Peribacillus simplex NBRC 15720 = DSM 1321: one gene and its partner. The protein of the gene in region 1 interacts with the protein of each later gene in a pairwise test. Links are inferred from orthologs where the notes say so. Each region holds a gene or a part of one and is shown in the gene's direction. Other genes may lie near its edges.

What was found.
Region 2: the proteins of hflC (region 1) and ftsH interact in binary tests that used the Escherichia coli proteins (3 or more experiments, as listed by UniProt). The link is inferred for Peribacillus simplex NBRC 15720 = DSM 1321 from one-to-one orthologs.

What each region holds. Positions count from the first base shown.
Region 1 is NZ_CP017704.1:4,123,453-4,127,843, forward strand. The notes cover bases 1-2,999. They hold hflC (protease modulator HflC), read left to right. Parts: upstream 1-1,033; coding sequence 1,034-1,966; downstream 1,967-2,999. Other genes in these bases: hflK (FtsH protease activity modulator HflK), read left to right, coding at 3-1,037; polA (DNA polymerase I), read left to right, coding at 2,096-2,999. Also shown: more of polA, read left to right, coding at 3,000-4,391.
Region 2 is NZ_CP017704.1:2,488,613-2,492,914, reverse strand. What follows is about bases 1,418-4,302. They hold ftsH (ATP-dependent zinc metalloprotease FtsH), read left to right. Parts: upstream 1,418-1,772; coding sequence 1,773-3,833; downstream 3,834-4,302. Other genes in these bases: BS1321_RS11845 (type III pantothenate kinase), read left to right, coding at 4,001-4,302; hpt (hypoxanthine phosphoribosyltransferase), read left to right, coding at 1,418-1,655. In the rest of the region: tRNA lysidine(34) synthetase TilS, read left to right, coding at 1-1,083; more of hpt, read left to right, coding at 1,116-1,417. UniProt on the Escherichia coli protein: Acts as a processive, ATP-dependent zinc metallopeptidase for both cytoplasmic and membrane proteins. Plays a role in the quality control of integral membrane proteins.

The sequences.
Region 1 (4,391 bases):
ATATCGTTAGCTTAAAGAGGATATATACGATCACAGGACTTGTCTTTCTTATTTTAATTTTAGGTGTAGTTGCGATATCGACCTGGTACACGGTTGATGAATCCGATCAAGCTGTCATAATGACGTTTGGTAAAGTGGAGCAGACGATAACGGAACCGGGACTTCACTTTAAACTGCCTTGGCCCATTCAATCGGTCGAGAAATTATCCAAAGAAACATTCAGTCTTAAATTTGGATATAAGGAAGAGGATGGAGAAGTGAAGGATTACCCGAGTGAGACCAAAATGATTACGGGTGATGAAAATATTGTGCTGGCCGACCTAGTGGTTCAGTGGAAAATCACCGACCCTCCAAAATATTTATACAATGCGGATGATCCAGAAAAAATATTATACGATACGACTTCAGCTGCATTACGGAGCATTATCGGCAGCACGAAAATCGATGATGCCCTTACATCTGGTAAAGCGCAAATCGAAGCGGATGTACGCGATTTATTGTCACAGCTAATGGAGAAATATGATGTCGGGATTTCCATATCTGCGGTTAAACTTCAGGACGTGGAGTTACCGAATGAAGAAGTTCGGAAAGCATTTACCAATGTAACGGATGCCCGGGAAACGGCGAATACGAAAATCAACGAAGCGGATAAATATGAAAATAAGCGTATGAATGAAGCGGAAGGGGAAAAAGATGCCCTCATTTCACAGGCTAATGGGGATAAAGCTGCCCGTACGGAAGCTGCCCGCGGGGATGTAGCGGTCTTTGAAAAATTACTCAGTGAGTATAAGGGCAATAAGGGAATTACGAAGGACCGCCTTATTATTGAGACCCTTGAGGAAGTATTGCCGAATGCAGAGATTTATATTATGAATGATGATGGAAACACAATGAAGTACTTGCCGCTTCGCTCCCTTGAAAAGGAAGAAACAAAAAAAACTCCTGCCCCTGATGAAGCCACTATACCTGAAGAAGAAACGAAAAAAGGGAATGCATCGGAAGAAAAAGCGACAGGGGAAGGGGGCACTAAACAATGAGCGGGAAAATAATAGATTTTTCTGAGTTGAAAAAAGGGGATTTTCATTGGAGGGGCTATGTGAGAATCGGCATTTTCCTGATTATATTCATCGCGTTGCTGCTAATCATCTTCACCAATGTATATATCGTCAAAGAGGGCGAATACAAAGTCGTCCGTCAATTCGGTGAGGTGGTAAGGATCGATAAGACCCCGGGATTGAAGGTGAAGGTGCCATTCATTCAGAGTATCATGACCTTGCCGAAGTATCAGATGACTTCTGATGTTTCCGAAGCGGAAATCAATACGAAAGATAAAAAGCGGATGCTGATCGATAACTATGCGGTTTGGAGAATAGAAGATCCGAAGAAATTGATTACAAATGCAAGGACACTTGAGAATGCCGAAACGAAAATGGAAGAGTTCATCTATTCGGCAGTTCGTTCAGAGCTGGGCCAGCTGAATTATGATGAGATCATCAATGATGAGAAGTCATCCAGAGGAAGTTTAAACGACCGCATAACCGAAAAAGTCAACGATCTGCTGCAAAAGGACAGTTATGGAATCAGCTTGACGGATGTCCGGATAAAGCGGACTGACCTGCCCGCCGAAAACGAAGCATCCGTCTTCAAGAGGATGATTTCCGAGCGGGAATCGAAAGCGCAAGAATACCTATCCAAAGGTGATGCGAAGAAGAACCGTATCATTGCGGATACTGATCGGAAAGTGAAAGAACTGCTCTCTACTGCAGAGGCTGATGCAGAAGTGATCAGGGCTGAAGGAGAAGGGGAAGCAGCGAAAATCTATAATAAGTCGTTTTCCAAAGACCCCGAATTCTATAAACTATATCGGACTCTTGAATCCTACAAAAAAACGATTGGAGATCAAACGGTCATCGTTCTTCCTTCGGATTCCCCTTATGCCAGCTTGTTAATGGGAAATACTAAATAACCTTGATGCCGTCATTTTTCTTTCCGCTTCTACTCATGGTAGAATAGAGAAAGAAAATGAACGGCTTTTTTTGCGTTTTTATATAGAAGCTATAACTACATAAACCTGTATGACTGGAGGAAGACGGATTTGGATAAAAAGTTAGTACTCATAGATGGAAACAGCATTGCATACCGTGCGTTTTTTGCGCTTCCGCTCTTGAATAATGATAAGGGGGTCCATACGAATTCCGTGTACGGATTCACCATGATGCTCAACCGCATTCTTGATGAAGAAAAGCCAACGCACATACTTGTGGCATTCGATGCGGGTAAAACGACATTCAGGCATGCATCATTTAAAGAATATAAGGGAGGGCGCCAAAAAACGCCGCCAGAATTATCCGAGCAATTCCCTTTCATTCGCGAGCTGCTTGATTGTTTTCAAATAAAAAGGTATGAACTGGAGAACTACGAAGCCGATGATATTATCGGTACGCTGTCTTTACAAGCGGAAAAAGATGGTTTTGAAGTGAAGGTAATTTCCGGTGATAAGGATTTAACACAATTATCCTCCCCTAGTACGACGGTTTCCATCACGAAAAAGGGGATTACTGAAATTGAGGAATACACTCCAAAGCATATACATGAAAAATACGGTCTATCCCCCTTGCAAATCATTGATTTAAAAGGGCTGATGGGAGATGCCTCCGACAATATTCCCGGTATACCGGGTGTTGGTGAAAAGACTGCCCTTAAATTATTGCATCAATTTGAAACGGTTGAAAACCTTCTGCAGTCGATTGATGAGGTAAGCGGACAAAAATTGAAAGAGAAAATAGAAGAACATAAAGACCTGGCCCTATTAAGCAAAGAGCTGGCTACAATAACGAGGGAAGCGCCGCTTGAAGTTTCCGTGAACGAGACCGAGTACACTGGCATGGATCAGGATCGAGTCATCTCGTTCTATAAAGAGCTTGGCTTTTCGACTTTGCTCGATAAATTGGATGTAACGGAAAGTGCACCGCTTGAACAGGAGAAAATAGAGGTGCACACGGCTGAAATGACAGAAGGAATGTTTGCAGATGAAAGTGCTTTGTATGTTGAAATTTTAGAAGATAATTATCATCGTGCAGATATAATAGGGATCGCCATCAGTAATGAACAAGGTCATTTTTACTTCCATGGAGAAGATGCTCTGAATTTCGGGGCATTTAAATCCTGGGCAGAGGATGAAACAAAAAAGAAAACGGTTTTCGATGCGAAGCGTACGGTTGTGGCACTGCGTCATCGAGGAGTCGAAATAAAAGGCATCGATTTTGATGTGTTTTTAGCATCCTATATCCTGGATCCGGCAGAGTCAGTGGACGAAGTCGCAGAAATCACGAAAACTCAAGGTGCTATCCGGCTTGAAACGGATGATGCTTTTTATGGAAAAGGTGCAAAACGCAAGATACCTGAGGAAGCGGAATTGAGGGAGCATATTGCCAGAAAATCGAAGGCGATCCTTTCTCTGAAAGAACCGATGATTGATAAGCTGCAAGAGTTCGAGCAACTTCACCTATTTACGGAACTGGAGCTGCCACTGTCGATCATCCTGGCCAATATGGAATGGCAGGGAATCAAGGTGGATATAGGTCGACTGAAAAACATGGGACAGGAATTGGCCATTCGCTTAAGAAACATCGAAGCTCGAATCTTTGATTTGGCTGGAGAGGCTTTCAATATCAATTCACCTAAACAGCTTGGGGCCATCCTGTTTGAAAAGTTGGAGCTTCCGGTCATGAAGAAAACCAAAACAGGTTATTCGACTTCAGCCGATGTGCTGGAAAAACTGGAGAGCAAGCATGATATCATTAAGGAAATACTACTGTATCGCCAGCTTGGTAAGCTGCAATCCACTTATATTGAAGGATTGCTTAAAGTGGTCAATGGCAAAACGGACAAGGTGCACACCCGGTTCAACCAAGCATTGACCCAGACAGGACGGTTAAGTTCTACAGATCCCAATCTTCAGAATATCCCGATCAGATTGGAAGAAGGCAGGAAAATCAGGCAGGCCTTCATTCCTTCCGAAAAGGATTGGATCATTTTTGCTGCCGACTACTCCCAGATCGAGTTACGCGTCCTGGCGCATATCGCCAATGACGACGGATTGGTGGAAGCATTCCGGGCCGGGATGGACATCCATACAAGGACAGCTATGGATGTATTCCATGTATCGGCAGAGCAAGTCACTTCGAACATGAGGCGCCATGCCAAAGCGGTCAACTTCGGAATCGTTTATGGTATAAGTGACTACGGGCTATCGCAAAGTCTTGGTATCACGAGAAAAGAAGCTGGAGAGTTCATCGAGAAGTATTTAAGAAGCTTTCCTGGTGTTCAGGAATATATGGAAGAAAGCATACATGAGGCCCGTCAAAAAGGGTATAGCACGACTTTAATGC
Region 2 (4,302 bases), 1.6 Mb from region 1 along the record:
AGAAAATTGCGTTTTGCTTTCTATGAAGAAATGATGGATAAGCATCAAGCCTTCACTCTTGTCCTGGGGCATCATGGAGATGATCAAATCGAAACGATGCTCATGCGTTTAACTAGAGGCGCGACAGGTAAGGCAAGAGCAGGTATTCCTATAAAGAGACGTTTCCATACCGGGAATCTGATCAGGCCTTTTCTTGAGATCACGAAAAGCCAAATAATCGCATATGCAGGCCTTCATAGTATTGAACCAAGGTTTGATCCGAGCAATGAAACGGGTGTCTATGCAAGAAATCGTTTTAGACATGAAGTTCTTCCATTTTTAAAGAAAGAAAATAGAAAGGTTCATGAGCATTTTCAACGTTTCAGTGAAGAGCTTTATGAAGATGAAGAGTTTTTTTTGAACCTGGTTTCAAGCAAAATGTCCGAGGTTTGGATCCAACAGGATAAAGATCAAGCGGTTATTCAGATTGATAAGGTTCTCGCGATGCCTAAACCTTTACAAAGAAGGGCGATTCAACTAATATTAAATTATCTTTATTTGGAGAGACCTTCATCGCTTTCGGCATTACATATTGACCAACTTTTAGTTTTGTTTTTGAATCCTCAACCATCTGCAGAATTGCATCTTCCGGAGGGCCTTATTGTGGAAAAATCATATCAAACTTGCACTTTTAGATTTTTCCGGCAAAAAAGCCATAAATATTCCCTTAAATTACAAATTCCCGGTGAGACTATTCTTCCGAATGGATATAAGATTAAAGCGCACTATATAAAAGAAGAAATTCCGGTACTTAGAGGAAATCATTCTTTTATTCTTCCCGAATCAGCTGTTCAGTTTCCTCTTACAGTCCGAACCAGGAATGAAGGCGAACGGATGGCCGTCAAGGGATTAGGTGGAACTAAAAAGTTGAAGGATATTTTTATTAATGAAAAGATCCCGATGCTAGAAAGAAATGTGTGGCCGGTCATCATCGATCAAACGGGAACGGCCATTTGGCTACCTGGTTTAAAGAAATCGAATGTTGAGCCGGATATAATTTCTGATGAAAAATCTTTAATCTACTTAGAATATAAAAAAGCTTAATTCTTCATGGGGGGCAATTAATTACAATGACCATGCAAAACGACATTGAAAAGGTTTTAATAACAGAGGAAGAACTTCAAAAAAAAATCAGGGAATTGGGTGCGCAGATTGAAGCTGATTACCAAGGTAAGTTCCCGTTGGCCATCGGAGTGCTGAAAGGCGCCATGCCATTTATGTCAGATTTACTGAAGCGTGTGGATACACATCTTGAAATGGACTTTATGGATGTTTCAAGCTATGGTAACTCCACTGTATCTTCCGGTGAAGTGAAAATCCTCAAAGATCTTGATACATCAGTTGAAGGCCGGGATATTTTAATCATCGAAGATATTATCGACAGCGGTTTAACTCTTAGCTATCTAGCGGAACTTTTCCGTTATCGAAAAGCAAAATCAATTAAAATCGTTACCTTATTGGATAAACCAACAGGCAGGAAAGCGGATATCACTCCGGACTATGCCGGTTTTATCGTTCCGGATGCATTTGTTGTCGGATATGGTCTTGATTTCGCGGAAAAGTATCGTAATCTCCCGTATATTGGCATATTGAAGCCTGAAATTTACTCGAATTAATCGTACCTGTTTGAAAGAGATGACCAGATAAAAACAGCGGTGTTAAATTATTGTAATTCATTAATTTTGTATGATAGTATTTACTATAGTTTGTTTACCCGTGGGAGGAGGTAAGGGATGAATCGGATCTTCCGTAATACCATATTTTATTTACTGATCTTTTTGGTCATCATTGGGATTGTAAGCATTTTTAATAATAACAATGAACCAAACGTAAAATTGACCCAAGATGAATTCTATAAGCATTTGGAGAGTGGGGACGTTACATCACTTACGATGCAGCCCGAAAGCAGTGTATTTGAAATCACAGGAAAGCTCAAAGGTTATGAGGAAAACAAATTCTTTGTGACGTACGTGCCTTTCAGTGAGTATTCGCAAAGCCGAATCAATGACGCTGTAACTAAGCTGGATAAAGACATCATTACTGTCGAACCTCCAGAAAAGACAAGTGGCTGGGTGACATTTTTCACTTCCATCATTCCATTTGTAATCATTTTTATCCTCTTCTTCTTTTTACTTAACCAAGCTCAAGGCGGCGGTGGTGGCCGCGTCATGAACTTCGGGAAAAGTAAGGCGAAATTGTATAATGATGATAAGAAAAAAGTACGCTTCAATGATGTTGCCGGAGCGGACGAAGAAAAGCAGGAACTTGTCGAGGTCGTTGAATTCTTGAAAGATCCTCGCAAATATGCCGAGCTTGGAGCCCGTATTCCTAAAGGGGTACTTTTGGTTGGGCCTCCTGGTACAGGTAAAACTTTACTAGCACGAGCAGTAGCTGGTGAAGCCGGAACTCCTTTCTTCTCAATCAGTGGTTCTGATTTTGTTGAAATGTTTGTGGGTGTCGGTGCATCCCGTGTTCGTGATTTGTTTGAAAATGCTAAGAAGAATGCACCATGTATCATCTTTATCGATGAAATTGATGCAGTCGGACGTCAACGTGGAGCAGGTCTTGGTGGCGGTCACGATGAACGTGAACAGACATTGAATCAACTCCTGGTGGAGATGGATGGTTTCGGTGGTAATGAAGGAATCATAATCATTGCTGCGACTAACCGTGCTGATGTATTGGATCCGGCATTATTGCGTCCAGGACGTTTTGACCGTCAAATAACGGTAGGCCGCCCTGATGTTAAGGGCCGTGAAGAAGTGCTGAAAGTGCATGCGCGTAATAAACCTTTAGCGGAAACAGTCGATTTGAAAGCGATCGCTCAGCGTACTCCAGGATTTTCTGGTGCAGATCTTGAAAACTTACTGAATGAAGCGGCGCTTGTTGCTGCCCGTCAAGATAAGAAGAAGATCGACATGTCCGATTTGGATGAAGCTTCGGATCGCGTTATCGCTGGACCTGCCAAGAAAAACCGTGTCATTTCCAAAAAGGAAAGAAATATCGTAGCGTGGCATGAAGCAGGCCATACCATTATTGGATTGGTTCTGGATGATGCTGAAGTCGTTCATAAAGTTACGATTGTCCCTCGTGGTCAAGCTGGCGGTTATGCAGTTATGCTGCCGAAAGAAGATCGTTTCTTCATGACGGAACCTGAGCTTAAAGATAAAATCGTAGGACTATTGGGTGGCCGTGTATCCGAAGAAGTTACATTCGGAGAAGTGAGTACCGGTGCGCATAACGACTTCCAGCGTGCAACGGGCATAGCTCGGAGCATGGTTATGGAGTATGGTATGAGTAAGCTCGGACCACTTCAATTCGGTAATTCTCAAGGTCAGGTCTTCCTAGGCCGCGATTTCAACAATGATCAAAACTATTCAGATGCAATAGCATATGAAATCGATCTTGAAATTCAACGTATCATCAGGGAAGCTTACGAAAGATGTAAGAAGATTCTTACTGAAAATCGTGAAAAACTTGATTTGGTTGCAAAAACCTTGCTTGAAGTGGAAACACTTGATGCTGAACAAATCAAAAGTTTATTCCATAATGGTAAATTGCCAGAGCGGGATTATACGGCTCTGAATGGGAATTTAACCACTGATGAGAATGTCAAGGTGAACATCAATACGAAGAAGGAAGAAAAAGAGGCCTTATTAGATCCATTGGATAAGAGAGGACCTGAGGACCTTGAAATAACGGAGGAAGGATTGAATACTCCTCCAATCAAAGAAGGTGCACCTCAAGATCAGCCGCTTTCCTTCCCGAACGAAGATGACAATAAAAAGTCTTAAGTTGACTAAATTCAAAAGGGTATTTCCGCCTCGGAAATACCCTTTTCTTAACTCTTAAATTAATTATGATAAAGTTTCTGGGATACCTTTCGAAAAGTGCGACTAATAGCGTGGGAAATAACAGTGTGGTATGATGTTGGAGAATAATTTACCGGAGTGATGAAACGATGATTTTTGTATTGGATGTTGGGAATACGAATACTGTATTAGGCGTATACGATGAAGATATTTTAAAATATCATTGGCGAATAGAGACTAACCGTCACAAAACAGAAGATGAGTATGGAATGGTCATAAAGTCTTTGTTGCAACATGAAGGTCTTTCGTTTGATCAATTTGATGGAATCATTATTTCTTCGGTAGTTCCGCCAATTATGTTTGCGCTTGAACGCATGTGCAAAAAATACTTTGGAATTAAACCGCTTATAGTTGGACCTGGAATAAAAACTGGATTGAATATCAAATACGA